DNA from 3 places in the Pseudomonas abyssi genome. Region 2 is predicted to be linked to each of the others. Evidence: predicted binding sites of a transcription regulator. Region 2 holds the regulator's gene; each other region holds the start of a gene.

Region 1 (9,577 bases), on a different contig from region 2:
GCGATAACGCAGCCCTGCGACCTGGTCGATCAAGCCATCGATGGCAATGTGCTGGGCATCGGTACGCGCCATCGGCAGCGAGCCGCTTTCACCTTCGCCCTGCTGCGCTGCCAGCGCGGCGGCAAAGTCGAGGTCTCGCGCCTTGTAATTCGGGGTTTCGGCGTTGGCAATGTTGTTGGCCAGCACTTCTGCCCGCTGACCGCGAAAACGCAGCGCCTGCTCGTGTATGCCCAACGCATTGTCAAAGTTGATACTCATCGCACCCATCCTCGTTTCGGCCAACTGACCAAAAGCTGTCACTGGGCATGACAAAGCAATCGCCGTGCCAAATATAAAATCATCTATTTTTCAAAGAGATAGAAAACAGCGCGCCAGAAAAGCGGCAAAGGCTTACCGGCAAACGGCAATAGCACCGGCAGGCCGGCAACAGGAGCGGCAAGCGGCAAGGAGGGAAAACAAGGAAGGGGAAGCGGATAACCACAAGGCGCGAATCAACGCGCCTTATAGACGATCCCCGGGCTGCACTGCACCATCTGGTACAGCTCGGGCAGGCCGTTCAGAGCCTCGGAGGCGCCGAGCATCAAGTAGCCGCCTGGTTTGAGTGTGGCGTGAATGCGGCGCAGGATGTCCTTCTTCACGTCTGCCGAAAAGTAGATCAGCACATTGCGGCAAAACACAAAGTCGAACTTGCCGAGCATGGAGTAGCTATCCAGCAGATTCATCGCGCGAAACTCAACCCGGTTGCGAATCGGCGTCTTGACGGTCCAGCGGCCAGGGCCGTTTTGGTCAAAATAGCGATTCAGTCGTTCGGGCGACAGCCCCCGGGCTACCGACAGGCTATCGTACTCGGCACTCTTGGCTGCATTCAATATGCCGCCAGACAGGTCGGTTGCGACAATCTGCGCGCCGCCGCGCAGCTGCCCCAGATTAGCCCGTTCAAACTCGTCAATGGCCATGCTGAGCGAGTACGGCTCCTGCCCGGAGGAACAGGCCGCCGACCAAATGCGCAGGCGCTGCCCTGGCGATTGCTTGATGAACTCGGGAATGAGCCGCGTCTTGAGCACTTCAAAAGGATACACATCGCGAAACCACAGGGTTTCGTTGGTGGTCATTGCATCGATCACCGATTCACGCAACCCGCCCCGCGGCTGCGCCTGAATACGCTTGACCAGTTCGCCGAGGTTGGCAATGCCTTCCTGTTCCAGCAGGCGGTTCAAGCGGCTGGAGACCAGATACTGCTTGTTGTCGCCCAGCACAATGCCACAGGCCTTTTCCAGAAAGTCCCGAAACAGCTGAAAATCCTGATTCGCCAAAGTCACGAAGTCTGCCTTGTAGTTGTTGAGTTCAAGCTGTCAGCCTTCACCAGCACCGCCTTCACGCAGCAGGTGCAGACGAGCGATGACACGCTGGGCCAGGTCATCCGGTTTGAATTTGGCAAGAAAATCGTCCGCCCCCACCTTTTTCACCATCGCCTGGTTGAACACCCCGGACAGCGAGGTGTGCAGCATGATGTGCAGACGATTGAGGCGCGGATCGTTACGCACCTCGGCGGTCAGCGTGTAACCGTCCATCTCGGGCATTTCGATGTCGGAGATCATCATCAGCAAGCTCTGACTCACATCCTCCCCTTCATCGGCCCGGGCCTTGAGCCAGTCCAGCGCCTGCCGACCATCGTTGAGCGCCACAATTTCGACACCCACCTCCTGCAGACAGCGCGTCACCTGCTTGCGCGCAATGGAGGAGTCGTCAACGATCAGCACCCGCCGGGCCACAGCCTCAGCCTGGGTATCAGCGTCCACCACACCGGCAGAGACATTTTCGTTGGTCGGCACCACCTCGGCCAGCACCTTCTCCACATCGATGATCTCAACCATCTGATTGTCGACCCGGGTGACGGCGGTCAGATAGTGCTCGCGGCCGGTGCCCTTTGGCGGCGGATGGATTTCAGACCAGTTCATGTTGACGATGCGCTCGACCGAACGCACCAGAAAACCCTGCACCTTGTAGTTATACTCGGTGATGATCACAAAGGCGGTATCCAGATTATCCAGCCCCGGGCCACCGGTCGCACGATTGAGGTCAAGGATCGGCAAGGTGCCTCCGCGGATGTGAGCGACCCCCCGCACCACCGGGTGCAGTTTGGGCATGGCCGTCAGACGCGGGCACTGCAATACTTCCTTGACCTTGAAAACGTTGATGCCATACAGCTGATTGCCCGCCAGGCGAAACAGCAGCAGTTCGAGTCGGTTCTGCCCAACCAGCTGCGTCCGCTGATTGACTGAATCCATCACACCAGCCATGGGCTGCTCCTCATCGTCAACACGGTGATGCGGCATGTTTCCTGCAGGACCTGCCTGCAAGCGACAGCAATCCGACACGCACCACACATCAGGAATGTAGGTAATTGTATGCGTTTTATCACTGGGTGCGCGGCATTGGCGATCTTTTTTTCCGCCAGCCTCCACGCAAACCCGCTCATCGATCAGCTTATCGGCGCCACCCGCGACTTTCTTGAACAGCAAGTACAAGAACATGTCGCCAGTAGCGGCCTGCAAGCGCGTCATGAGATACAGCTTAGTCGCTTGGATCACCGTTTGCGTCTGCCGCTGTGTAATGACGACGCGCTCAGTGCAAGCCTTGAAAGCCCCGCCACACCGGTCGGTCGCGTCACCGTGCGCGTGAGCTGCACTGCGCCCTCCCCCTGGCGGCTGTTTGTGCCGGCCCAGGTCAGCCTGTTTCAACCGGTGGTAGTCAGTACCCGCCCACTGTCACGCGGCTCCGTGGTTGGCGCCGACGATGTACACCTGGCCGAACGTGACACCGGCCTGCTGGGCAGCAATTACCTGCTTGACCCGGCCCAGGCCATTGGCATGCAACTCAAGCGCAATGTCTCGGCCGACAGCGTGTTGAGCTATACCCAGCTTGAGAACAACCGCATTGTGCGGCGTGGCGACAAGGTAGTGATCAGCGCCGGCAACAGCAGCGTGTCGGTAAAAATGCCGGGAGAAGCGTTGGAGGACGGTACCCAGGGAGAGCAGATTCGCGTGCGCAATAGCCGTTCGAACCGGGTCATCCGCGCGCGCGTCACGGGGCCCGGCCAAGTTGAGGCCGGCATGTGATGCACCGACAAAACGGGTATACTCGGGCCCTTCAGGGCTGTGATCGTCGTCACACAAATTTTCCCTAAAGTTTTCCTTTGCGCTGCCGTTACAGCGGTTAGAGAAGATTTAACAGCTTGAGGAATTTATCATGGTCATCGACTTCAACTCGCCCAACGGAGCCAATGGTGTCGGCCGTAACAGCCAAGCCAGCAGTGCCACCGCCAAGCGCGAAGCCGGCGCCGTAACCGATCGCACTACCGATACTGCAGCGCAACAGGCAGAAAAGAACGACGCTCCTTCCTCGGTCAACCTGAGCGCCCAGGCGCAGCAACTGCAGGCGATCGAAGAGAAGCTCCGCGACCTGCCTGAGGTCGACAGCGAGCGCGTCAGCCAACTGCGCCAATCCATTGCCGATGGCAGCTACAAACCGGACAGCAGCCGCATTGCCGACAAGCTGCTGAACCTGGAAGGCTGACAGCCAGTAGTCACCGCGCCCTCCGTGCCTGTATTCTTGGCTGCAGCATCTAATTAACGCGCAGCCAGGAGGCAGGTCATGCACCCCTTGCACCCGCACTTTCAGCAAGCCGAACAAGACTGCCAGGCCTATCTGGCGCTGCTTGACCAGGAGCGTGACGCCCTGACCGGTCAGGATATCGGCAACCTGGAACAGATTCTTGACGCCAAACGCCCCTACGCCGAGCAATTGGTCCGTCATGACCAGCAGATTAAATCCTACTGCCAGCAGCACCAGCTGCAGCTGGGCGACCTGGCTGACCACATCACCGCTCAGCACGACGCCGCCCTCTCCGCGGCCTATCAGGCGTTCCTCCAGGCGCTGACCGCGTGCCAGCAGGCCAACGACCGCAACGCCCGCCTGGTCCGCCACAGTCAGCACGCAACCCGTTCACTGCTGGACCTGCTGCGCAACCAAGGCGAACCCAGTGCTGGCGTATATGACCAGCTGGGCAACGCCAGCCGCAGCGGCCAGACGCGCGACCTCACCAAAGCCTGATCACACATGCCAAGGTGCCAGCACGCTGTGTATAGTTATCAAAATATTGCAAAAACTGAGTAGCAGACGTGTCCAACCTATTCTCACAAGAAGCTGGCCCACAGCCGCCCCGCGAAATCCGAGCCCAGGTCGAAATCATGGCGTTGCTCAAGACGCTAATGCAAAGCCGCGACCCGCTGACCATCACCTTTACCGACCGCAGCCAGAAGTTTCAGAGCTTTATCGTCAAGCTTGATACCGATCAGGCCGAGCTGTGGATCGATGAAATGATCCCCCGAGAGGGCGACAGATACGCCAGCCAGGGCGAATCCTTCCGCATCGACGCCTGGCATGAGGGTATTCACATGCGCTGGCATTGCCCCGGCGCCACCCAGGTGCAACTGGAAGATGCCCCGGCGTACGCCACCGGCGTACCAGACGAGATGCACTACCATCAGAAACGCGGTGCCTTTCGGGCGAGCGTCCGGCGCACAGCCGATATCGCCATCGAGCTGGCACATCCAGAGCGCCAGCGGCGTTTTACCGCCTACCTGATGGACCTGTCAGCTACCGGCTGCAAGGTGCGCCTGGAGGGGGATCTGAGCCGCTCCCTGACAGCTGGCGAGCTGTATACACCCGCCATCCTCAACCTGCCCGATGCCGGGCGAGTGGAAGTAGCCGCCGAAGTGCGCCATGTGCATTTTCGAGAGGAAGCCAACGAGACCCACGTCGGCCTGATGTTCAAGCAACCCAGCGCGCTGGCGCAGCGCAGCATTGATCGCTTCGTCAACTACCTGCAGCGCGAGGCCCGTCGTCTGGAGAAGGAAGACCTGTTCTAGGGTCTCTAAACGCTCAGACCCACCCCGCGTCAACAGAGGATCATCACCCTGGCAGGTGATCGTCCTCTGCCACTTCCTCAGGCGCAGCAGGCGCCGCCGCGTCCTCATCCGTCATCTGATCGGTTACCGCCTGCTCATCAACGCGAGGGTCGATAGCTGCCGCCAGTGGTGAGCTAGCCAGGTTACCGGCTGCCGGCATGAACTGCAGCGGCGCTGCCTCGACCAGATTCTCGCCGGTAACCGCATCAGCTCGCACACGGAATACCAGAATGGCACTGCAGGCGGCCATAAAGATGTACAGCATGCTTGGCCCCCACAGCTTCATCATTGCCGAGCTCAGCAGCGGGCCGATACTGGCACCCAAGCCAAAGGTGACCAGCAGCATCGCCGACAGCGGCACCCGGTCATCGGGCTCAACGTGGTCGTTAGCCAGCGCCACCGCCATCGGATACAGGGTAAAGACCATCAACCCGAATAGCGCAGTCAGGAAAATCAGCGCCCCGCCCGGTATGAAGCCGATGGCCATCAGCACCGAGACCGCCGTCAACACCATCGCATTGAGCTGGATCAGCTGGCTACGATCAACCCGATCAGACAACCAGCCGGCCGGCCACTGGGCCGCCAGACCCGCGCAAATGGTGACCGCCATGTACATACCAATCTCGGAGTTATTCAGCCCGACCGCACCTGCAAACACCGGTGCCATGCCGTAAAAGGCGCCCAGCATCAGCCCCGCCACCGCAATGGTTGTCAGCGCCTGAGGAATACGCTGTACAAAGAGTTTTACCTTGAGCGGCGCTGGATGCAGCGGCGCCGGGTGAATCTGACGGGTGGTTGCCACCGGCACCAGACACAGGGAAAAACACATCGCCACATACAGCAGGTGATCGATCGCCAGATCCGGCTGAAGCGCAAACACCACCTGCCCCAATACCAAGCCCAAAAAGGTCACCACCATATAGCTGGCGAAGACCATACCGCGCTGATGCGACTCGGCCTGCTCGTTCAACCAGCTTTCCAGCACCATGTACTGACACATCATCGCCATGCCCACCAGCACTCGCAACGCCAGCCATACCTGCACCGACTCCGTCAGCGCATGCCCCATTACCGACGCGGTGACCACCCCTGCGCTGGCGACAAAAGCCCGGATATGCCCCACCCGGGCGATCAGCCGGTGCCCGATCGATGCCCCCGCCACCAGGCCTGCGTAATAACCGGTCATCAACAGACCGATCCACAGCTCACTGACGCCTTCGGCCGCCAGTCTCAGCCCCAGATAGGTACCCAACAGACCACTGCCCAGCAGCATCAGCAAGGTAGCGAAATACAATGAGGAAAAGGCCGTAAGCGCGCGAGACATCCAAACTCCGTAGCGATTGCAGTACATGAAAGCGATTAAACACCGGCCTGCCAACCCGGCACTCCGGCCGAGCACGATACAGGCAAGATCAGCGCCTACCAAGAGTAGCCGAATCTACATGAAACAGCGCCTGTAGACACGGATTCGGCAGCACTGCATTTGTGGACAGACAATAGTAGCGCGCGTTCCGCAGTGAACCGTGCGCCAACCAACCTCTCAAGACACAAAATTTGATATTACGTCTCAGCAGGCGCAATATGGAGCAACACCAGCACCTCAACGGGCATCGCCATGACCACAGCACCCGCCGCCGCAAAGAAAGACATGGCCCTGGTTGGTCTGCGCACCGCGCTGAACATCCTGGGCAAATGGAAAACCAGCACCGAGCAGGCCGGCAATATTCTGCGGGTATCACGCAGCACCATCAGCCGCGCCCGCACAGACAAGACCGTATCGCTGGATGAAGACCAGCTCAAGCGCGTGTCGCTGGTACTCAACATCCACAGCGCCCTGCGCATGCTGTTTGATAACCCGGCCAACGTCTACGGCTTCATGCAAATGAAAAATCACAATGAATTTTTCAATGGCAGAAGCCCACTGGAAGTAGTGCAAAACGGCGACATGATTGCTCTGTACGAAACCTTTCGCCGCATCGACAGCCTGCGCGGGGCCCAATGGTAAGCACGGCAGGCGCAGCGCCAACCATCACCGGCTACCGCCTGATCAACAGCAAATACCCGCCGACCTCGCTGTTCGATGATGTGGCCGACGCCGACGACTTCCATGCGTTATTCCTGCTGCAGGAGCTGACCAATCCCCGCCTGCAAAATGAACTGGGTAACCTGCAACTGATCAACACCGCCGACATCCCCTTTGGCATCAACGGCTGCAACATGGCCACCGCCCCCTTCACCCACGTTAACCCCGCGGGCTCGCGCTTCAGCAACGGCAGCTACGGCGTACTCTATGTTGCCGACACCATCGAAACGGCCGTACTTGAGGTCAAGCACCACCAGCAGCTGTACTGGAGCCAGGTGCCGGCGCTGGCCTACGAACGCATGCTATTTCGCGGCCTGCGCTGCACCTTCGCGGACACCGACCTGCTTGATCTGACCGACCGCCCCATGAGCGACCCCCTTTACGCACCAGCCGACTACAGCGCGAGCCAGGCGTTCGGCGCCAGGGCACGCAAGGACGGCACCAACGGCGTGAAGTACTGGTCAGTACGCAACCAGGCCCAGCACGCCCTCTGTTGGGGCCTGTTCACACCAAAAATCGTACACAGCTGCGTCCAGACCGCCGCCTATGAAATGGTCTGGTCAGACGGCATTACCAGTGTGGGGAAGTTATCGGTGTTCTGAGGGGAGGCAGACAGTTCAGCCAACACTGCCATCAAGCGCCAAAAACACAAAAGGCTTGCCGATTAAAACCGTGCAAGCCTTTTTTTACTGGCGCGCGAGCCCGGATTCGAACCGGGGACCTACCGCTTAGGAGGCGGTTGCTCTATCCAGCTGAGCTACAAGCGCGTGTCCCTGTGTTGAGCCGCCCTGATGGCGCTCGGACGCTGCGCATCTTAACCAAAGCAGGGGGCGATTTCCACCAAGCGGGGAAGTACGCTCAGCACTGGCAAAGTGCCATTCGTCGTAAACCCGTCACATTTTGGGGACATTTTTTTGTCGCACTCTGGCGCTTGGAGAAAAAACCGGGTCTACTAATGGCACCTTGAAGGCAAAACCTGTCTAACCTCAAGACATGGTTCCGCCGGCCGGCGGCTTACCCAGCCGTTTGAGGCACTAGGCCAGTATCGATTTTTTCAGCGAAGCGATTATTATTGCCCCATGAAAACAGCGACCCAGCACTACACCAGCCGCACAGCCGACAAGTTTGTTGTTCGTCTGCCACAAGGCATGCGTGATCGCATTGCCGACGTAGCCAAACAGCATCACCGCAGCATGAACTCGGAGATCATTGCCCGGCTCGAACACAGCCTGCTTGATCTGCCCACACTGCCCGACACCGGCCACCCTTCGCGCAAGATGCTCGACGAGCAGGACGCAGAGGGCCTGAGCAGTCCGGAGCGCGAGCTGTTGCTGCGCTTTCGCGAAATGAGCCGCCGCCAACAGAACGCATTGCTTGCGCTGCTGGCCAACGAGCAGCAGTGAAACACCGCCCTCCCCCGGATACACCCTGCCAAGTCATCGGCGCCACCACCAGGGCATAAAAAAACCCGCTCAATTGAGCGGGTTTTTTGTTGCCTGCAATATCAGCCGACGAAGTTCAGCAGGATACCTGCCGCTACCGCCGAGCCAATCACACCGGCCAGGTTGGGACCCATCGCATGCATCAACAGGAAGTTGTGCGGATTGGTCTCCAGACCGACACGGTTGGATACCCGCGCCGCCATGGGCACCGCCGATACGCCGGCAGAACCGATCAGCGGGTTGATCGGGTTTTTGCTGACCAGGTTGAGCAACTTGGCCATCAGTACACCTGCAGCAGTACCAGCGCAGAACGCCAGCATGCCCAGCACCAGGATACCCAGAGTCTTAAGCTGCAGGAATGAATCAGCAGACAGCTTGGAGCCAACCGCCAGCCCCAGACCAATAGTCACAATGTTGATCAGCGCATTGCGCGTGGTATCCGCCAGACGCTCAACCACACCACACTCACGCATCAGGTTGCCGAAACACAGCATACCCACCAGCGGAGCGGCATCAGGCAGCAGCAGAGCAACCAGCATCAGCAGCAACAGCGGGAAGATGATCTTTTCCGACTTGCTGACCACGCGCAGCTGAGTCATGACAATGCCACGCTCTTTCTGGTTGGTCAGTGCCCGCATGATCGGCGGCTGCAGCAGCGGCACCAGTGCCATGTAGGAATAAGCAGCTACGGCAATCGGACCCAGCAGATCCGGCGCCAGCTTGGAGGTCACGAAGATGGAGGTTGGACCATCCGCACCACCGATAATGGCGATGGATGCTGCCTCCTTCATAGTGAACTCAAAGCCCGGGATACCGGCCGCGGTCAGTGCCAGAGCGCCGAGCAGCGTACCGAAGATACCGAACTGCGCAGCGGCGCCCAGCAGCAGGGTACGGGGGTTGGCCAGCATCGGACCGAAGTCGGTCATGGCGCCCACGCCCATGAAGATCAGCAGCGGGAAGACACTGGTCGGCAGACCCACTTCATAGATCAGGTGCAGAATGCCCGAGCCTTGCGCCATGTTGGCAACCGGCAGGTTGGCCAGGATGCCGCCAAAACCGATCGGGATCAGCAGCAGCGGCTC
Region 2 (9,577 bases):
GTCCCCGACAAGTATGTGAATAGCGTCAAATATTTGATTCGGGGACACTTCTGCCAATGGCTGTTGATCGTGCGCAACTGATGGGCAACATGCGGACCAATCTGGCCGGGCTGCGTCACGGCAGCCTGGGGATTCCGGTGCTGCTGCTGGTGATGCTCGGCATGATGATGCTGCCGATCCCGCCATTTTTGCTGGACGTGTTCTTTACCTTCAATATCGCGCTGTCGCTGGTGGTGCTGCTGGTTTGCGCCTACGCACTACGGCCGCTGGATTTTGCGGTATTCCCGACCATTCTGCTGATCTCCACGCTGCTGCGTCTGGCGCTGAACGTGGCCTCTACCCGCGTGGTGCTGCTGTACGGGCACGAGGGTGGCGACGCGGCCGGTAAGGTAATTCAGGCCTTTGGTGAGGTGGTGATCGGCGGTAACTATGTTGTCGGTCTGGTGGTGTTCGCCATCCTGATGATCATTAACTTTGTGGTGGTCACCAAGGGCGCGGGGCGGATTTCCGAGGTTAGCGCGCGCTTCACCCTGGATGCCATGCCCGGCAAACAGATGGCCATTGATGCCGATTTGAACTCCGGCCTGATCGATCAGGAGCAGGCCAAGACCCGTCGCCGGGAAGTGGCGCAGGAAGCCGAGTTCTACGGCTCCATGGACGGTGCCAGCAAATTCGTCCGCGGCGATGCCATTGCCGGTCTGCTGATTCTGTTTATCAACGTGCTTGGCGGTCTGGCTATTGGTATGGCGCAGCATGGCCTGCCGTTTGCCGAAGCAGGCCGCATCTATGTGCTGCTGACCATCGGTGACGGCTTGGTGGCGCAGATTCCGTCGCTGCTGCTGTCGACTGCGGCGGCCATCATGGTGACCCGTGTTTCCACTTCCGAGGACATGGGCGCGCAGGTTCAGCGTCAGATGTTCGCCTCACCCAAGGCGTTGGCAGTTGCTGCGGCGATTCTGATCGTCATGGGCCTGATCCCCGGCATGCCGCACTTTTCGTTCCTGAGCCTGGGTGCTATCGCTGCCGGTGGCGCCTGGTTTATCGCAAAGCGCCAGAAGGAAAAGGCCGAAGAAGAGGTCGAAGCCGAGCGCAAACAGGCACAACTGCCAGCCGTGCAGGCGCCGGAAACCCGCGAGCTGGGCTGGGACGACGTTACCCCGGTGGATATGGTCGGGCTGGAGGTGGGCTACCGTCTGATCCCGCTGGTGGATCGTAATCAGGGTGGGCAGCTGCTGGCGCGTATCAAGGGCGTGCGCAAAAAACTGTCGCAGGACCTGGGCTTTCTGATGCCGTCGGTACATATCCGCGACAACCTGGATCTGGCGCCCAACGCCTATCGCTTGACGCTGATGGGTGTCAGCGTGGCCGAGGCAGAGATCTACCCGGACCGCGAACTGGCGATCAACCCCGGTCAGGTGTTTGGCGATATCAAGGGTATTGCCGGCAAGGACCCGGCCTTTGGCCTGGACGCGGTGTGGATCGAGGCATCGCAGAAGGACCAGGCCCAGTCGCTGGGGTACACCGTGGTAGACGCCAGTACCGTGGTGGCGACCCACATCAACCAGATTCTGCACAAGCACGCGCATGAGCTTATTGGCCATGAAGAGGTGCAGCAGTTGATGCAGGTGCTGGCCAAGGCCTCGCCCAAGCTGGCCGAGGAGCTGGTGCCGGGCCTTATTTCGGTCTCCAACCTGCTCAAGGTGCTGCAGGGGCTGCTGCAGGAGCAGGTGCCGGTGCGGGATATCCGCACCATCGCCGAGGCCATCGCCAACAACTCGGGCAAGAGTCAAGATACCGGCGCGCTGATTGGCGCCGTGCGGGTCGCGCTGTCACGCTCCATCGTGCAAAGCATTGTGGGGCTTGACTCCGAGCTGCCTGTGATCACTCTGGAACCCAGGTTGGAACAGATGTTGCTACAGAGTCTGCAGAAGGCCGGGCAGGGCGCTGATGACGGAATGTTGTTGGAGCCGGGCATGGCCGAGAAGCTGCAACGCTCGCTGTCCGACGCGGTACAACGGCAGGAGGTGCAGGGCAAGCCGGCGATTCTGCTGGTGGCCGGGCCGATTCGCATGATGATGGCCAAGTTTGTCCGCTATGCGGCGCCCGGAGCCCATGTACTGTCCTACCAGGAAATACCGGACAGCAAGCAGGTCACCATCATTGCGACGGTTGGCCAGAACTAGCAGCACCGAATGATTGAGGCATCTGCTGCGGCAGATGACCGTTAAGCGACGAGGTCAGCCATGAAAGTCAAACGTTTCTTTGCCGCCGATATGCGTCAGGCGATGAAGCTGGTCCGCGATGAGCTGGGTGCCGATGCGTCCATCATTGCCAACCGTCGGGTGGCTGGCGGCGTCGAGCTGACGGCAGCGCTGGATTACGAGGCGCCGCGCCTGAGCGCGCCGACGCCCGGTCTGGACCAGGAGCTGAAAAAGACCCAGGAGCGCATTGTTGCGGCCCGCGCTGAGCTGGAGGACGGCCAGATGGCGTCCCACGATCAGCCGCTGGTCAACCGCCAGCTGTTTGGTGACAGCACCCGCCACGCCGCCCGTCAGGGCTCTGCCGAGGCGCGCGAGCTGCTGGATCGACTGATTCAGGAGCCGACCGAACCGGCTCCCGCCGCGCAGGCGGCACCGCGCCGTGCTCAGGCTGCGACCCCGGCGCCGGCGGCTGAAGCCGACAGCGCCGGGCTCAGTGCCATGCGCGCCGAGCTGGCGGGGCTGCGCGAGATGCTCGAATCCCAGCTGGGTGGCCTGGCCTGGGGCCAACTGAATCAGCAAAAGCCCAAGCAGGCTGGTCTCTGGCGTCGTTTGACGCAGATGGGGCTGCCGGCTGATGTCTGCCAGGGATTGCTGCGTCAGGTTTCTGACGTGAGTGACGTACGGCAAGCTTGGCGCATGCTGCTGGCGCACCTGGCGCATCGCGTCCCGGTGCTGCGCGAAGAGCCCATTGATGCCGGCGGTGTGATCGCTCTGGTTGGCCCTACCGGTGCCGGCAAGACGACGACCCTTGGCAAGCTGGCCGCCCGTTATGTGCTCAAGCACGGCAGCCAGCATGTTGCGCTGGTGACCATGGATACTTACCGGATTGGCGCGCACGAACAGCTACGCACCCTGGGGCGGATTCTCAACGTGCCGGTCAAGGTGGTTGACGACAAGCAGAACCTCAGCGACGTGTTGGCCGACTTTGCCGGCAAACGCCTGGTGCTGATCGACACCGCAGGCCTGCAGGCGAATGATCCCTACCTGCGTGGGCAGCTGGATGCACTGGCCCAGCAGGGGCGTCAGGTGCGCAATCTGCTGGTGCTGGCAGCGACCAGTCAGCATCGGGTGATGAAAGCGGCCTATCACAATTACAAGTCCTGCGGCCTCTCTGGTTGTATCCTGACCAAGGTTGATGAAGCAGCTACGCTGGGAGAGTCACTGGGGCTGGCTATGGAGCAGGGTTTGCCGGTAGCCTATCTGGCAGATGGCCAGCGGATTCCGGACGATTTGAGCAAGGCCGTGGGCCATCAGCTGGTCAGTCGTGCGGTCAGCATGGCAGGCAACGAAGCGCCGGCGGATCAGGCCATGGCAGATGTGTTTGCCGGTATGATGCACGGCCAGCGGGCAGGCTAAGTTAAGTTAAACAGACAAGGTACCAAGCGCAGATGGGCAGCAATCACCCGGTTCAGGTTATCGCAGTCACCGGCGGCAAAGGCGGCATCGGCAAGACCAACGTGTCGGTCAACCTCAGTCTGGCGTTGGCCGACATGGGGCGGCGCGTCGTGCTGTTGGACGCTGACCTTGGCCTGGCCAACGTCGACGTCCTGCTCGGTCTCAAACCCAAGGCGACGCTGGCCGATGTGCTCGAAGGCAAATGTGACCTGCGCGATGTCATGGTCACCGGCCCCGGCGGCATTCGCATCGTGCCCGCCGCCTCCGGTGCCGCCAACATGGTCAGCCTCAGCCCGCAACAGCACGCAGGTCTGATTCAGGCGTTCAGTGAAATTGGCGACAACATCGATGTGCTGGTCGTGGACACCGCCGCCGGTATTGGCGACTCTGTGGTCAGTTTTGTCCGCGCCGCGCAGGAAGCGCTGATTGTCGTCTGCGATGAGCCGACCTCCATTACCGACGCCTACGCGCTGATCAAGCTGCTCAACCGCGATCACGGCATGACCCGTTTCCGTGTATTGGCCAATATGGTGGGCACGCCGCAGGAAGGGCGTATGGTGTTTGCTAAACTCACCAAGGTAACTGACCGTTTTCTGGATGTGGCCCTGCAGTATGTTGGCGCGGTTCCCTTTGATGAGGCTGTGCGCAAGTCGGTGCAGAAGCAGCGCGCAGTGTTCGAGGCGTTTCCGCGCAGCAAGGCGTCGCTGGCGATTCGGGCCATTGCCCAGAAGGTGGATGCCTGGCCGTTGCCAGCCAACCCCCGCGGTCACCTGGAGTTCTTTGTCGAGCGCCTGGTGCAGCCGACAGGAACCGGTCTATGACAGCACAGGCTGGCAGATTGAACATGTATACACGCGCACAAGGCTCGGCTGAGCAGCAGGATCGCCTGGTCGAGCAGTATGCCCCGCTGGTCAAACGTATCGCCTACCACCTGCTTGGACGTCTGCCTTCCAGCGTCCAGGTCGAAGATCTTATGCAAGCCGGCATGATTGGCTTGCTTGAAGCCTCCCGCAAATTCGATTTTGGCAAGGGCGCCAGCTTTGAAACCTACGCCGGCATCCGCATTCGTGGCGCCATGCTTGATGAGGTTCGCAAGGGCGACTGGGCCCCGCGCTCGGTGCACCGTAATACGCGCATGGTCAGTGACGCGATGCGCGCGGTCGAGGCGCGATTGGGACGTGACGCTAAAGATCACGAGGTTGCAGCCGAACTGGATATGAGCCTGGAGGAGTATTACGCGATTCTGAGCGATACCGCCGGCAGCAAGCTGTTCAGTTTCGACGACCTGCTGGAGGCCGGGGCACCGGCTGATGTGCAAGGGGGAGAGGAGCCCTTGAGCGGTCTGCAGGACGAGCGGTTTCGCGCGGCGCTGGTAGAGGCGATCGATGGTCTGCCGGAGCGCGAACGACTGCTGCTGTCGCTGTATTATGATGAGGAGCTGAACCTCAAGGAGATCGGTGCGGTCCTGGGCGTCAGCGAGTCGCGGGTCAGTCAGCTGCATAGCCAGTGCGCCGCTCGGCTGCGGGCAAAGCTGACAAACTGGCGAAATGATTGATTTTGTCGCCAACATCCGGACAATGCTCGGATTGCCTGGCTGGCAGATGGCCGTCAGGGCGCGGTAACCGGCGTTGAACAGGGCGCATCTGAACAGGCCATTGAGATCAGTGGCCTGCTCAGAGCTTCTTCTACGGCTTGTGTGGCCATTGGCAATGGGTTTTGGGAGTGCAGGCCTGCACTTATCCTGGTTTGTACGGAGGTCGACTTGGACAAGAATATGAAAATTCTCATCGTTGATGATTTTTCGACGATGAGGCGCATCATCAAGAACCTGTTGCGCGACCTCGGGTTTACCAACACCGCAGAGGCCGATGACGGCAACACGGCGCTGCCGATGCTGCAAAGCGGCAACTTCGACTTTCTGGTAACCGACTGGAACATGCCGGGCATGAGCGGCATTGATCTGCTGCGTGCCGTACGAGCAGACGATCGGCTCAAGCACCTGCCGGTACTCATGGTGACCGCCGAGGCCAAACGTGACCAGATCATCGAGGCGGCGCAGGCCGGCGTGAATGGCTACGTCGTCAAACCCTTCACTGCGCAGGCGCTGAAAGAAAAGATCGAGAAGATTTTCGAGCGGGTGCAACCCAAATAACAATCAGCCGGGGTACAGGTTATGGCTTTGAGCAAGGATCCCGGTCAGGCGACTGCCCAGGAATTCGAACATTCTCTCAAGGACAATGCGCACCAGCTGGTTGGTCACCTTGAAAATGGCGACTTCGCCGAGGCGCTGCTGGTGATTCACGCCATTAATCAGGCGCGCGATCGTGGTTTGTATCACGAGGTCGGTCAACTGACCCGCGCCCTGCATAACGCGATTGTCAACTTCCAGATAGACACCTCCCATGCCCTGGGCGGTGATGCTGAAACGTCCAAGATTTCCGACGCCTCTGATCGCCTGGATTATGTTGTTCAACTGACCGACAAGGCGGCCAACCGCACCATGGATCTGGTCGAGGTCAGTGCGCCCAAGGTGTCCGAGCTGGGCCAGCAGGCCAGCGCACTCAAGGCAGACTGGCAGCGCCTGCAACGGCGCGAAATGGCTGCTGATGAATTTCGTGATCTGTATCGTCGCGTGGGCGAGTTTCTGGATCGTACCGAAACCACCAGTTCCGAGGTGTCAGCGCACCTCAACGATATTCTGATCGCCCAGGATTACCAGGACCTGACAGGTCAGGTGATCAAGCGCGTGATCACGCTGGTGCACGACGTCGAAGAGAGCCTTGTCAGTCTGGTGCGCATGGCTGGACAGGTGGATCGCATCACCGGTATCAGTCACGCCGAGGCCGGCGAGACAAAAAAAACCTCATCCAAGGGTGAAGGTCCGCAGATTCATGCCGATAAAAGAGAAGACGTTGTTTCCGGTCAGGACGAAGTTGATGATCTCCTGTCCAGTCTGGGCTTCTGACTCCTGCCGAAGTCGCCGTGCCTTGCTCCGGCGTGGCCCGACTGACAGCTGGCAAATCAGGCACCTGCCGGACCGCAGCGCTCAATAACAACGGTGCGCGCAGCAGGCAAGCCTGGGTGGCGCCAAGCCGTTTACCGATAACACGCCCGAGGGGAGTGGGTGCATGAGTTTCGAAGCGGATGAAGAAATTCTCCAGGACTTTCTGGTCGAGGCCGGAGAGATTCTGGAGCAATTGTCCGAGCAACTGGTCGAGCTGGAAAACCGGCCCGACGACATGGACCTGCTCAATGCCATCTTCCGCGGCTTCCACACCGTCAAGGGCGGCGCCGGCTTTCTGCAGCTTGATGCGCTGGTGGCCTGCTGCCACATCGCTGAGAATGTGTTCGACATCCTGCGCAAGGGCGAGCGTAAAGTTACCTCGGAGCTGATGGATGTCGTGCTGCAGGCGTTGGATACCGTCAACAGCATGTTTGATCAGGTGCGCGATCGGCAGGAGCCAACTCCGGCCGATCCCGCATTGCTTGAGGCCTTGTCCCAGCTGGCGCAGCCGGCTTCGGCTGACGAGGCCGCAGCCGCCCCGCAACCCGCCCCTGAGCCTGCGCCCGCTGCCGAGCCTGATGCTGCGCTTTCAGCCGGCGCAGCTGACAGCGGCGACATTACCGACGACGAGTTTGAACAGCTGCTCGACGCATTGCACGGCGACGGCGGCAGCCCCGCTGCACAGCCGGCGATACCCGAAAAGACCGCCGCTGCTGCAGACTCTGACGAGATCACCGACGACGAATTTGAAGCGCTGCTTGACCAGTTGCATGGCAGCGGCAAGGCGCCGGCCGCCGCACCGGCTGCGCCCGCCGCCGGCGCTGCAGCAGACGGCCCTGCAAGTGGCTCCGCGACCAGTGATGACATCAGCGATGACGAATTTGAAGCGTTGCTTGATGAACTGCACGGCAAGGGCTCTGCGCCGGGGCAGCAAGCCGCCGGTGAGGTGGACGCAGGCGAATCGCCAGCCACAGCGGCAGCGGGCTCGGACAACATTACCGACGATGAATTTGAGGCGCTGCTGGATCAGCTGCATGGCAAGGGCAGTGCGCCCGGCGCCGCTGCCGAGTCCGCTGGTGCGGTAACGCCGCCCAAGCCCGCCGCACCGCCAGCCAAGCCGGCAGCTAAGGCTGAAACGCCCAAACCTGCTGCCAAGTCGGCGGCCGCCCCTGCAGCCAAGGCGCCTGCTGCCCCTGCGGCGAGCAAGCCGGCCAGCGCTGCCGAAGCGCCTGCTGCGGCCGAAACCACCGTGCGGGTAGATACTGCACGGCTGGACGAAATCATGAACATGGTTGGCGAACTGGTGCTGGTGCGCAACCGCCTGGTGCGCCTGGGGCTCTCCAGCGGTGATGAGGAGCTGGGCAAGGCCGTTGCCAATCTGGATGTGGTGACAGCCGACCTGCAGATGTCGGTCATGAAGACCCGCATGCAGCCGATCAAGAAGGTGTTTGGTCGCTTCCCTCGCGTGGTGCGAGACCTGGCGCGTAACCTGAAGAAAGAAATCAACCTTGAACTGATCGGCGAAGAGACCGATCTGGACAAGAACCTGGTTGAGGCGCTGGCCGATCCGCTGGTCCACCTGGTGCGCAACTCGGTTGACCATGGCATCGAAATGCCGGACGAGCGTGAAGCGGCCGGCAAGGCGCGTACCGGCAAGGTGGTGCTGTCGGCGCAGCAGGAAGGCGATCACATCCTGCTCACCATTGTCGATGACGGCAAGGGCATGGACCCGGAAATCCTGCGTGCCAAGGCCGTAGAGAAGGGCATGATGGAGAAGGATGCGGCGGATCGTTTGAGCGACACCGAATGCTTCAACCTGATTCTGGCGCCCGGATTCTCGACCAAGACCGAAATTTCCGACGTGTCCGGCCGTGGTGTCGGCATGGACGTGGTCAAGACCAAGATCTCCCAGCTCAACGGCACCATCAATATCGAGTCAACCAAGGGGCAGGGGTCGCGCATTGCGATCAAGGTGCCCCTGACCCTGGCCATCATGCCGACGCTGATGGTCATGCTGGCCGATCAGGCGTTTGCCCTGCCGCTGGTCAGCGTGAACGAGATTTACAGCCTGGACCTGTCGCGTACCAACGTCGTCGACGGCCAGGAAGTCATCATCGTGCGCGACAAGGCGCTGCCGCTGTTCTACCTCAAGCGTTGGCTGATGCCGGGTGTCGAGGATACCAGTGACCATTCTGCCGCCAGTGTGGTGATCGTTTCGGTCGGCACGCAGCGTGTCGGGTTTGTGGTCGATCAGCTGGTTGGCCAGGAAGAGGTCGTGATTAAACCGCTGGGTCGCATGCTGCAAGGCACGGCAGGCATGGCGGGCGCAACGATTACCGGTGATGGGCGCATTGCTCTGATCCTGGATATTCCCAGTCTGCTCAAGCGCTACGCGCGGCGCATGTGATAGCCTGAGCCGGAGCCTGCAAGGGGCTCCGGCACGGCAAGCGCCCGGCATTTTGCCTGTGGTGCGGCACGACTCATATTAGTTGCAGGAAGCAGTTCGGGAGAGGGTATGGCGGTCAAGGTTCTGGTGGTCGACGATTCGGGTTTCTTTCGCCGCAGGGTGACGGAGATTCTGGCGGGCGACCCGCAAATCCAGGTGGTTGGCACCGCCAACAATGGCCGCGAGGCGATTGAACAGACCCTGGCGTTGCATCCGGACGTGATCACCATGGATTACGAGATGCCGGTCATGGATGGCATTGAAGCGGTGCGTCAGATCATGCAGCGCTGCCCGACTCCGGTCATCATGTTTTCCTCGCTGACCTACGAGGGCGCTCGCGTCAGTCTGGATGCGCTGGATGCCGGCGCGGCCGACTATCTCCCCAAGAACTTTGAAGACATCTCGCGTAACCCGGACAAGGTGCGCCAGCTGCTGTGCGAGCGAGTGCAGGGCCTGGCGCGCACCAATCGC
Region 3 (9,577 bases), 490 kb from region 2:
GCGATCGTCCAGGTGATACAGACGCAACTCGATCGGCGCCTCGCGCGGCGGCCCCTGCCCCAGCGTACTGGCCACCACGTCCAGTTCCGGCCACTGCGCTGCCACATGCTCGCGTACCCAGTGAATCAGCGGGCCGGTGCTGGCCAGCGTATCGGTGTTGACGACCAGCCGGGCACGATTGGGGGCCTGCGGGGAGCGATTCAGGTTGTAGTAGAAACTCGGGCCGGTAGCACCAACAAAGCGGTGTACCTGCTGCACACCCGAGTATGCGCTCAGCTCACCCTCCAACGCCGCCGCCACCTCAGTGGTGCGCAGCTGATCAGTGCCTTCGGGCATGAACAGGTCGATCACCACCTGCGCCCGGTCCGCGTTGGGGAAGAACTGCAGCTTGACCAGGGGCGCCAATGCCAGGCTCAGCGCCACCACTCCCATGCCCAGCAGCAACATGCGCTTGGGCGCCGCCTCGCTGAGGCGCGCCAGCGAGGCGGCAAAGCCCTCCAGACGGGGCGCTGTGCGCTCAGGTGCCGGGCGCAAAAAACGCCCGGCCAGCAGCGGCGCAACACTGATCGCCAGCAGGTAACTGACACTCAGAGTAAGCATGATCATGATGGGAATGCCGCGAGTGAAGTCGGCGGTGCCGCCCTTGGACAGCAGCATTGGCGTGAAGGCCGCCAGCGTCGTCGCGGTCGAAGCGCCCAACGGCGCCGCCAGCTCGCGTATTGCTCCCAACACGGCCTGCTGGCGCCCCGCACCACTGTTGAGCCGATCCTGGATGTTCTCCACCATGACAATCGCGTTATCGATCAGAATGCCCAGGGAAATGACCATACCGATCACCGCAATCTGGTGCAGGATGCCGCCGCCCAGGTCGTAGAGCCCCAGACTGATCAGCGCCACCAGCGGCAACATGAGCGCAACCAGCACACCCATGCGCCAGCCCATACCCACCAATACAACGGCAATGATGATCAACACACTGCTGATCAGGTTTGCCTCCAGCCCATCCAGACGCTCTTTGACCTGGTCGGGCTGAAAGAAAATTTCGTCAATCTGCAACGGAGCAAAGTCCGGCGCCAATGTAGCGAGCCGCGCCCGCAGTTGCTCGCCAAAGCGAATGGCATCCACCTGACCTCGCTCCAGTACCAGCCCGACCAGCACGCTCGGGTCGCCGTCGTACCAGGCGCGCTCGCCCATCGGCTCAACCGGTCCGCGCCAGATATCCGCGATCGACGCCAGCGGCACGCTACCGCCTTGAGGCAGCGGAATCTGGGTGGTACGCAGGGCATCCAGACTAGTGAATTCGCTGTTGGGCAGCACGCCAAGGCGCTGACTGCCCACCACCACAAACCCACCGGGAATGACCTGGTTGCGCTGCGCCAGCAGCCCGGCCAGCTGCTGGGGAGCCAAGCCCAGGCGGCTCATCTGGGCATCGCGTAGCGCGATGGTAATCTGCTCGTCCGTATCGCCATAAAGCTCGACGCGCGAGAGTCCCGGCAAGTCCATCAGCTGACGCTTCAGGCGCTCGGCCTCGTCGCTCAGGCGAACCAGGGAGGGGTCGCCCCGCACCGCCAGCACCACCGCTGGAATATCGATCAGACGATCATCCAGCTCCATACTCTGCACGCCGTCAGGAAACGACAGCTCGGCGCGCGTCATCGCCTGCCTGACTCGGTCCCAGGCGGCATCGGTATCGTAGATGGAGTCGTGCAAGCGAACCGGCACCAGCGCCACGCCGGTGCGGGCGGTGGCACTGATGAAGTCGACCTCCTCGACCTGCGACAGCTCATCAGACAGGGGCTCCAAAATCAGGCGTTCGACCGACTCTGCCACCGCGCCCGGATAGATGACGGTGATCATGCCCGCGCGATAGGGAAAGCTCGGGTCCTCCTGACGCGCCATGGTCAGGTAGGCGGCAACGCCCAGTAAGGACAACATGACCACGACCAGCCCGAGCAGACGTGGGCGCAGCAACTGCGCGACGTTCATGGCAGCAGCTCCACAGCATCGCCATCCGCCAATCGGCTGAGGCCCGCGTATACCACTTGGTCTCCCACCGCCAACGCGTCACCTGAGAGCAGCGCCTGCTCGCCGGCAAAGCCGGCAACAGTCACCGCGACCCGCTCGGCCCGTGTATCCACCACCCGAAAGACCGACAACCCCTGAGCCGAGCGCATCACGGCCGCAAGCGGCACACTCAAGCGTTGCGCGCCCGCTGGCTGCAACCCGACTTCGACCGCATCCCCAGCGCGCCCCCCGGGCAAGCTGACGACCAACGGATAGAGGCTCGATCCAAAGCCTGAGCCACGCCCCACCTCAGCGACGCGACCTTGCCACTGCTGACCATCCAGGCTGGACCAGACCGGCAGCGTCGCGCCCACTTCCAAGCCCTGCAACAGACTCGCCGGCACCAGCACTTCCACTTCGAGGCCGCTACCGGCGGCTAACTGCAGTACCGGCTGACCTGCGGCGACAAACTCCCCCGGCTCGACCAGCAGCGCATCGATGCTGCCGTCAAAGGGGGCGCGCAAGCGTGTTTCACTGTTCATCTGCTCACGTTGCTGCAGCGCTGCCCGGGCATTGCGTACGCCGGCCTCCAGCGCCTGCAGCCGCGCGCGCTGCTGCTCCTGATCCGCCTGCGACAGCACCCCGCGCTCAAACAGTTGCTCGGTGCGCTGCACATCCCGCCGCGCCTGCGCGCTCTGTGCCTGCAACTCTGCCAGGCGCGCGCGGGCGGCATCCCGGGCGGGCTCCAGCTGCGGGTTATAGAGCGTCGCAAGCACTTGGCCAGCGACGACCTGCTGACCAATTTCCAGCGGCCGCGTGGCCAGCGTACCGCCGACCTGAAAGGTCAGGCTGGCACGCTGACGCGCACGGGCGACCCCGGCAAAATGCAGCGCCTGTGCTCGCACATCGCTGGTCACCGCGGCAACCCGCACCGGCACCGCCTGCATCGCGGCGCCGCTCTCAGACGCGCTGGAACGACACCCCACCAGCCCCAACACCGCAACCGCCAGCGCCCCTGCCCTGCACCACGCCGGTAAACCTTGCCAAATCGCTGCGCTGACCATCATCCTGCTCCTGAAGTGAATCGCCTTATTAACACTTTGTCAGACATTGACACTTTGTCAATAAATGGCAGAATGTTTTTCATGCGCCATTAACGGGAGACCCGATGAGTTCCGCAGAACGCCGAGAGAAAGAAAAGCAGGAGCGCCGCGAGAGCATCCTGAACAGTGCCGAGCAAAGCTTCTTCGGCAAGGGCTATGACCGCACGTCCATGGACGACATTGCCAAGGGTGCTCAGCTGAGCCGCGCCTTGCTGTACGTCTATTTCAAAGACAAGGCAGCCATCATGCGCGGTGTCATGCTGCGCGCCGGGTACGCGCTGCTGAATGAATTTCGCGCCGCCAGAGAGGCCGGCGGCAGCGGCCTGCAGCAACTGGAACGGATGGGGCAGAGCTACTACCGCTTCAGTCTGGAGCAGCCCGATTACTTCGACGTACTGACCAACGCCAGCACCTTTGCGCACTTGATGGAATCGGATGAGCTGACAGAGGACATGGATATCTGCAGCGCCCTGACCATGGGTTGCATGGTCGACTCATTGGCAGCCGGTGTGGCCGACGGCAGCCTCAGCCGCGAGCGCATCACCGACCCCATGGTCACGGCCTACTACCTGCGCGGCGCGCTGCACGGCATCATTCTGCAAACACGTGAGCAAGGCGTCTGCGTCGCCGGTCAGCCCGATCCAGCGGCATTATTCGAGTACACCATCATGATGTTCAACCAATCACTGCGTGCCTGAGCACGAGCCACCAGCCATCTGTGCGCGCTTGCCATCGCTGCGGGGGGCACGCATGATGAGGTCTCATGCTCAACAAGGAGTGACACCATGCCCTGGTACGGCTGGCTGTTCATGGCCCTGGCGCTCGGCAGCATCGTTGGCAGCCTGTTACTGCTGCGCGACAACGCCGGCAGCAACCGGGTCAGCCCGGAGACCATTGCCAAGGTCAAAGCCCGCGAGGCACAGCTGAAACGCGAAGAGTCCGAGAACGACGCACGTTAGACAGCGCTGAGAGCCTCGGCCTGCTAGACTAGGCGCCTTTGAACGCCAGCCCGCTGGCATGCTGTCAACCTGGCGCGTTACCGCGCGCCTCATCAAGATGATTGTGGCAACTCATGGTCAACTCACTGCAAGCCCAACTGCTCAAGGCCGGACTGGTCGACGAGAAGAAACTCAAGCAGGCGCAGCGCGCCAAGAAAAAGCAGGCCAAGGCTCAGCCGGCCGGCGAGAACGCGCCCAATACCGCACAACAGGCCCGCGAGCAGAAAGCCGCCCGCGACCGTGAGCTGAATCAGCAGCGCGAGGCCGAATCGGCACGCAAGGCCGCCGAAGCTCAGGCCAAACAGATGATCGAACAGGCGGTGGTCGAACGGACCGGTGGTGAAACGCCGTACCAGTTCGTCGCCAAGAACAAGATCAAGAAGATCCACGTGACCGAAGAGCAGTTCGGCCTGCTCAGCCGTGGCCGTCTGGCCATCACCCGTCTGTCGGGCGGCTTTGTGCTGATTCCGGTAGAGGTGGCGGAGAAGGTCCGCGAACGCGCGCCGCACTGGCCGGTACATGTGGCCGAGGTCAGCAAGCAGGCAGTGGATGAGGATGATCCCTACGCCGCCTATCAGATTCCCGATGACCTGATGTGGTAAGCGAGCGAAGTCAGATGAAAAGAGGGGCTGCCTGACTGGGTAGCCCCTCTTTGCTATCAGGCTTGGGAGTCCGTCTCGCCGCTCGGGTCTGTCTCGTTGTCAGCACCCTCTTGCTCGCGCTGCTGCTGACGGCGACGCTCTTCATCCATCTGCTCCTGCGAGCAGTTGGGCTTGTGCATGAAGGTCTCGGAGACATCGATCAGCCCGATATGCGCGATGGTGCGTCGGCCAATCAGTACCGGGTAATTCATCTCACCGCGGTCACGCAGAGAAAATTGCTCCTCGTACACCTGGTCGCCGAGGCAGATGGACATTTTCACCACCGGACGACGCTCGGAGCCACCTGCCCCACGCACCAGAATGCGACGAAATACCGGGCGCTCAAAGTGCAGGGTCACCTGTTCCCCGGTATCCACGTCCTCAACAGGCACGTCGTAACGCACCCAGTCATTGCCGCGGTGGCTGTACTCTTCCATGTTGACTGCATGCATGGAGGACGTCAGCGCGCCGGAGTCGACCTTGATCTTCACCGCCGTGTACTCCGGCAGAATCAAACCCTTTTCAATCCAGCCAACCACCCGCGGTTCATCGGCCTGCGCCATTGAGCCTGCCGTAAGCGTGCACAGCAGACCTGCGCACAGACCAACCACCTTGAACATTGACCGCATGAGAAACCCTTATCAACAAAATCAGCGAATAGGCCATCGCCTGATGGCCCGGCGCGTTTATACCAGCGCTGCTGGCAATACGCGCTGTGTTTTATAAGAAAAGATCACAGAAATGCATTGTGGGTTGCAACCCCTGCCCGCTTGGAGTCAAATCGCCATCACAGGTGACGGAAAATTACCGCTCAGGTTTTGACGTATTCAGCCGACACCCTGATAACACTGTAACGCGCTCGAAGGACCTTGCCAGCGCGGCTGCAGGCATAACAAGAAATATTTCACTCAGCGGGTGGAGGTTGTAAATGAAGCTGTTGCGCAACATTCGTATCAGCCAGCGGATCTGGCTGATCCTGATTATTGCACTGGTCAGTACCCTCACTGCCGAAGGGCTCTCTCTCTCCCACCTGCACAAGGAAATCCGCCAAGCGGAAATCACCAAGGCGACCCATCTGGTCGAGGTGGCCCACGACCTCATGGCCTTCTATCACCAGAAAGAACTGAACGGTGAGCTGACCGGCGAGCAGGCTCGACAGCAGGCGCTGGCCGCCCTGGCCGCAGTTCGCTACAGCGGCAACGAGTACTACTGGGTCAATGACATGAACAACATCATGATCATGCACCCACTGGCCCCGCAAACCGTTGGCACTGACCTGACCACCATGCGCAACACCGAAGGCGTCAACGTCATCTCGGAAATGGTCCAGCTCGCACGCAGCAAAGGCACCGCCAGCTTCGAATACTCCTGGCCCAAGCCGGGCGAAGAAGACGGCTCTGCCAAAATCGCCGCCTTCAAGCACTTCAAACCCTGGGATTACATGATCGGCACGGGCATCTATGTTGACGCCATGCAGGCCAAGTTCCGCGCCGCCCTGATCAGCTCGGTCATACTTAGCGCGGTGGTCATTCTGGCCATGTTCCTGCTGCTGTTCATTATCGGTCGCAGCATTTCGCAACCGCTGGACAAGATCGTCAACGCCATGCGTGATGTCGCCAGTGGCGAGGCGGACCTGACCCGCCGCCTGGATGACGATGCCAAGGACGAGCTGTCGCAGATTGCGTATTACTTCAATCGCTTCAACCGCAACCTGAGCGACATCATTCAGCAGCTCGGCGACAGCGCACGTCAACTGATCAGCTCCAGCCATCAGCTCGATGAGATCAGCAATAACAGCCTGCGTGACATGAGTCGCCAGTCCGAGCGGATGGAACTGATGGCCACCGCCATCAATGAAATCACCTACGGCGTGCAGGACGTTGCGCAGAACGCCAACGCTGCCGCCGAAGAGGTTGAAAAGGCCAATCAGGGTGCAGACAACGGTCGCGCTCAGGTTGATCGCACTATCGTCGAAATCAATCAGCTCTCGAGCAGCGTCAGCACCGCTGTCGAACACATGGAAACCCTGTCCAGCGATGCGCAGGAGATCACCTCGGTACTGGATGTGATCCGCAACATTGCCGAACAGACCAACCTGCTCGCCCTCAACGCCGCCATTGAGGCCGCCCGTGCTGGCGAGATGGGTCGCGGCTTTGCCGTCGTGGCCGATGAGGTACGCAACCTGGCGCAACGTACCCAGCAGTCGACCGAAGAAATCCACAACATGATCAGCAAGCTGCAGACCAACACCCAGACGGTGGTCAGCGTCATCAATGAGAGCAGCCGTCACTCGCAGGCCAGCGTCGAGCAGGTGAACGAAGCAGGCGCAGCGTTGGAGCAGATCGCCCAGTCCATGCAGCAACTGGTGGCTCTCAACGCATCAATCGCCAGCGCCACCACGCAGCAGTCCACCGTGGTCGAAGACGTCAACCGCAACGTTACCGAGGCGGCTGAACTGGCCCGCGAAACCACCGACGGCGCCCGTGAAACCGCCCAGGCAGGTCAACACCTGGCCAGCCTGGGCCGGCAGATCGATGAACTGGTCAAGCGCTTCCGGGTGTAAGCAGCACAGAGAAAAGCCCCTGAACAGATTGCTCTGTTCAGGGGCTTTTTGTGGCTAGCTGATAGCCGTGTTGGCTGCGTCGGGTCTAAAGCACCAGCACCGCCAACCAGCCAAAGGCAATCAGCGGCAGGTTGTAATGCAGGAACGTCGGCACCACGGTATCCCAAATGTGATTATGCTGCCCATCCACATTCAGACCAGCCGTCGGACCCAGAGTCGAGTCAGAGGCGGGTGAGCCAGCATCACCCAGTGCTGCGGCAGTGCCTACCAGGGCAACGATGGCAGCCGGACTAAAGCCCAGCTGCATGGCCAGCGGCACGTAAATCGCGGCAATAATCGGAATGGTCGAGAACGATGAGCCAATGCCCATGGTGATCAGCAGGCCGACCAGCAACATCAACAGCGCCGCCAGCGCGCGATTGTCACCAATCATCGCGGCCGAGCTGTCGACCAGCGTTTTGATGGCCCCGGTCTCACGCATGACCTCGGCAAAGCCGGCGGCGGCAATCATGATAAAGCCGATCATGGCCATCATCTTCATGCCTTCGGTGAAGACATCATCTGCTTCTCGCCAGCGTACGACGCCGGACAGCGAGAAGATAACGAACCCCGCCAGTGCGCCCATGATCATCGAGTCCAGCCACAGCTGAATGATGAAGGCGGCTGCCACTGCAACCAGCGCCACCAGTAGTGACAGACTGTTGTAGCGGGTTCCGGTGCGCTCCACCTCGCTGATCAGGCTTTGATCGTAATCGCGCGGCTTGCGATAGCTGACCAACACGGCCACCAGCAGGCCCGCCAGCATGCCCAGCGCGGGCAGCGCCATGGCGTGCATGACGTTCACCCCTTCAATCGGAGCACCACTTTCAGCCACATTAGCCAGCAGGATGTCATTCAGGAAGATGCCGCCAAAGCCGACCGGCAGAAACATGTAGGGCGTAATCAGACCGAACGTCAGCACACAGGCAACCGCTCGGCGATCCAGTCGCAGACGCGCCATGACAAACAGCAGCGGCGGTACCAGCAACGGAATAAACGCAATGTGAATCGGCAGGATGTTCTGCGAAGAAATAGCCACCGCCAGCAACACCAGCAGCATCATCAGCTTGAGCAAGCCTCCACCGCTGTCGCGTCGGCTGTCGACCAGGGACAAGCCCTTGTCAGCCAGCGCATGGGCCAGCCCGGACTTGGCAATCGCCACTGCAAAGGCACCCAGCAGCGCATAGCTCAAGGCGATATTAGCACCCTTGCCCAAACCCGCCTGAAAGGTACTCAGGGTGGTTTCCAGCCCCAGTCCGCCCAGCAAACCGCCGGTCAGCGCGCCGATGATCAGGGCGACGACAACGTGCACCCGGCACAGACTCAGAACCAGCATCACGGCTACCGCCGCCACCACAGCATTCATCGCGGACTCTCCCAGCAAACAGGCGTTGGCACCGATTCGGCGCCCCGAAGGCCGCGTACTCTGCCCCACTCGCCCGCCCCTGTCAAAAGCCGCTGACCAAAGGCCGCCAACACGTTGTACAGTATGACTCCAGCCAACCAACAGGACTCCCCATGCAGAATGTCGCCATTGTCGCCGGCAGTAGCCGCAGTGATAGCCAAACCAGCAAGGTCGCCCATTTCATCAAGCAGACACTGACCAGCCAGCATGGCCTGGATGCAAACGCCGTGTCAGTCATTGACCTTGGCAAGCAACCACTCCCCTTGTGGCCCGGTGAGAACGCAGATGCCTGGCCCGCGCATGAACAGCTGCTCAGCGCAGCCGACGCGGTCATCATCCTTGCACCGGAGTGGCACGGCATGGCCTGCCCGGCCATCAAGAATTCCTCTATGCCAGCAAAGCGCAACTGGCCCACAAGCCGGCAATGCTGGGCAGCGTCTCCGCCGGTGTTGGCGGCGCCTTTCCGATCAGCGAGCTGCGGGCGTCGAGCTACAAGAACTGCCGCTTATGCTACATCCCTGAACATCTGATCGTGCGTGACGTAAACCACGTACTCAACGGTGCAGAAGCCGAATCCGAGAGTGATCAGCGCCTGCGTGACCGGCTGGCCTACAACCTGGATATTCTGCTGCACTACAGCCGCGCACTGGGCGGTATCCGCGGGCAGATCGACATGAGCATTCCGGCATTTACCAACGGCATGTCCTAGGGTCTGTTGCCGTTTCGTTCTCCCGTCTGTTGCTGCCTGTAAAGCCGGCAATCAAGGAGAGAGGAACGTAGTTTGGTCATTCCAAATAAACGACGAGCGACGCGGAGTGGCGGCT

The links. Region 2 encodes FliA, which starts transcription of late flagellar genes. Its sites were predicted from a motif close to CTAAAGTTTNNNNNNNNNNNGCCGNTAA; they were not measured.
Positions count from the first base shown of each region.
Region 1: the regulator FliA is predicted to act here: its motif matches at 3,184-3,211, upstream of flgM (flagellar biosynthesis anti-sigma factor FlgM).
Region 3: the regulator FliA is predicted to act here: its motif matches at 5,557-5,584, upstream of ASB58_RS06030 (methyl-accepting chemotaxis protein).

Region 1 covers NZ_LMAZ01000002.1:403,003-412,579, forward strand. Annotated here, with positions in the region: gene flgB (flagellar basal body rod protein FlgB) at 1-258, opposite strand, end outside; gene ASB58_RS10040 (CheR family methyltransferase) at 492-1,319, opposite strand; gene ASB58_RS10045 (chemotaxis protein CheV) at 1,353-2,300, opposite strand; gene flgA (flagellar basal body P-ring formation chaperone FlgA) at 2,409-3,119, shown strand; gene flgM (flagellar biosynthesis anti-sigma factor FlgM) at 3,250-3,576, shown strand; gene ASB58_RS10060 (flagellar protein FlgN) at 3,655-4,113, shown strand; gene ASB58_RS10065 (flagellar brake protein) at 4,182-4,931, shown strand; gene ASB58_RS10070 (MFS transporter) at 4,975-6,294, opposite strand; gene ASB58_RS10075 (antitoxin Xre-like helix-turn-helix domain-containing protein) at 6,586-6,975, shown strand; gene ASB58_RS10080 (RES family NAD+ phosphorylase) at 6,969-7,655, shown strand; tRNA gene ASB58_RS10085 (tRNA-Arg) at 7,744-7,820, opposite strand; gene ASB58_RS10090 (Arc family DNA-binding protein) at 8,133-8,456, shown strand; gene ASB58_RS10095 (sodium ion-translocating decarboxylase subunit beta) at 8,558-9,577, opposite strand, start outside.
Region 2 covers NZ_LMAZ01000001.1:817,717-827,293, forward strand. Annotated here, with positions in the region: gene flhA (flagellar biosynthesis protein FlhA) at 57-2,183, shown strand; gene flhF (flagellar biosynthesis GTPase FlhF) at 2,244-3,617, shown strand; gene fleN (flagellar synthesis regulator FleN) at 3,650-4,477, shown strand; gene ASB58_RS03860 (RNA polymerase sigma factor FliA) at 4,474-5,211, shown strand; gene ASB58_RS03865 (chemotaxis response regulator CheY) at 5,431-5,808, shown strand; gene ASB58_RS03870 (protein phosphatase CheZ) at 5,830-6,621, shown strand; gene ASB58_RS03875 (chemotaxis protein CheA) at 6,785-9,067, shown strand; gene ASB58_RS03880 (protein-glutamate methylesterase/protein-glutamine glutaminase) at 9,176-9,577, shown strand, end outside.
Region 3 covers NZ_LMAZ01000001.1:1,304,868-1,314,444, reverse strand. Annotated here, with positions in the region: gene ASB58_RS06060 (efflux RND transporter permease subunit) at 1-1,986, opposite strand, end outside; gene ASB58_RS06055 (efflux RND transporter periplasmic adaptor subunit) at 1,983-3,071, opposite strand; gene ASB58_RS06050 (TetR/AcrR family transcriptional regulator) at 3,173-3,805, shown strand; partial or broken gene ASB58_RS20430 (DUF2897 family protein) at 3,893-3,974, shown strand; gene ASB58_RS06040 (DUF2058 domain-containing protein) at 4,180-4,707, shown strand; gene rloA3 (retropepsin-like aspartic peptidase RloA3) at 4,764-5,375, opposite strand; gene ASB58_RS06030 (methyl-accepting chemotaxis protein) at 5,675-7,309, shown strand; gene ASB58_RS06025 (Na+/H+ antiporter family protein) at 7,395-8,714, opposite strand; partial or broken gene ASB58_RS20175 (NADPH-dependent FMN reductase) at 8,867-9,076, shown strand; gene ASB58_RS20170 (hypothetical protein) at 9,103-9,462, shown strand.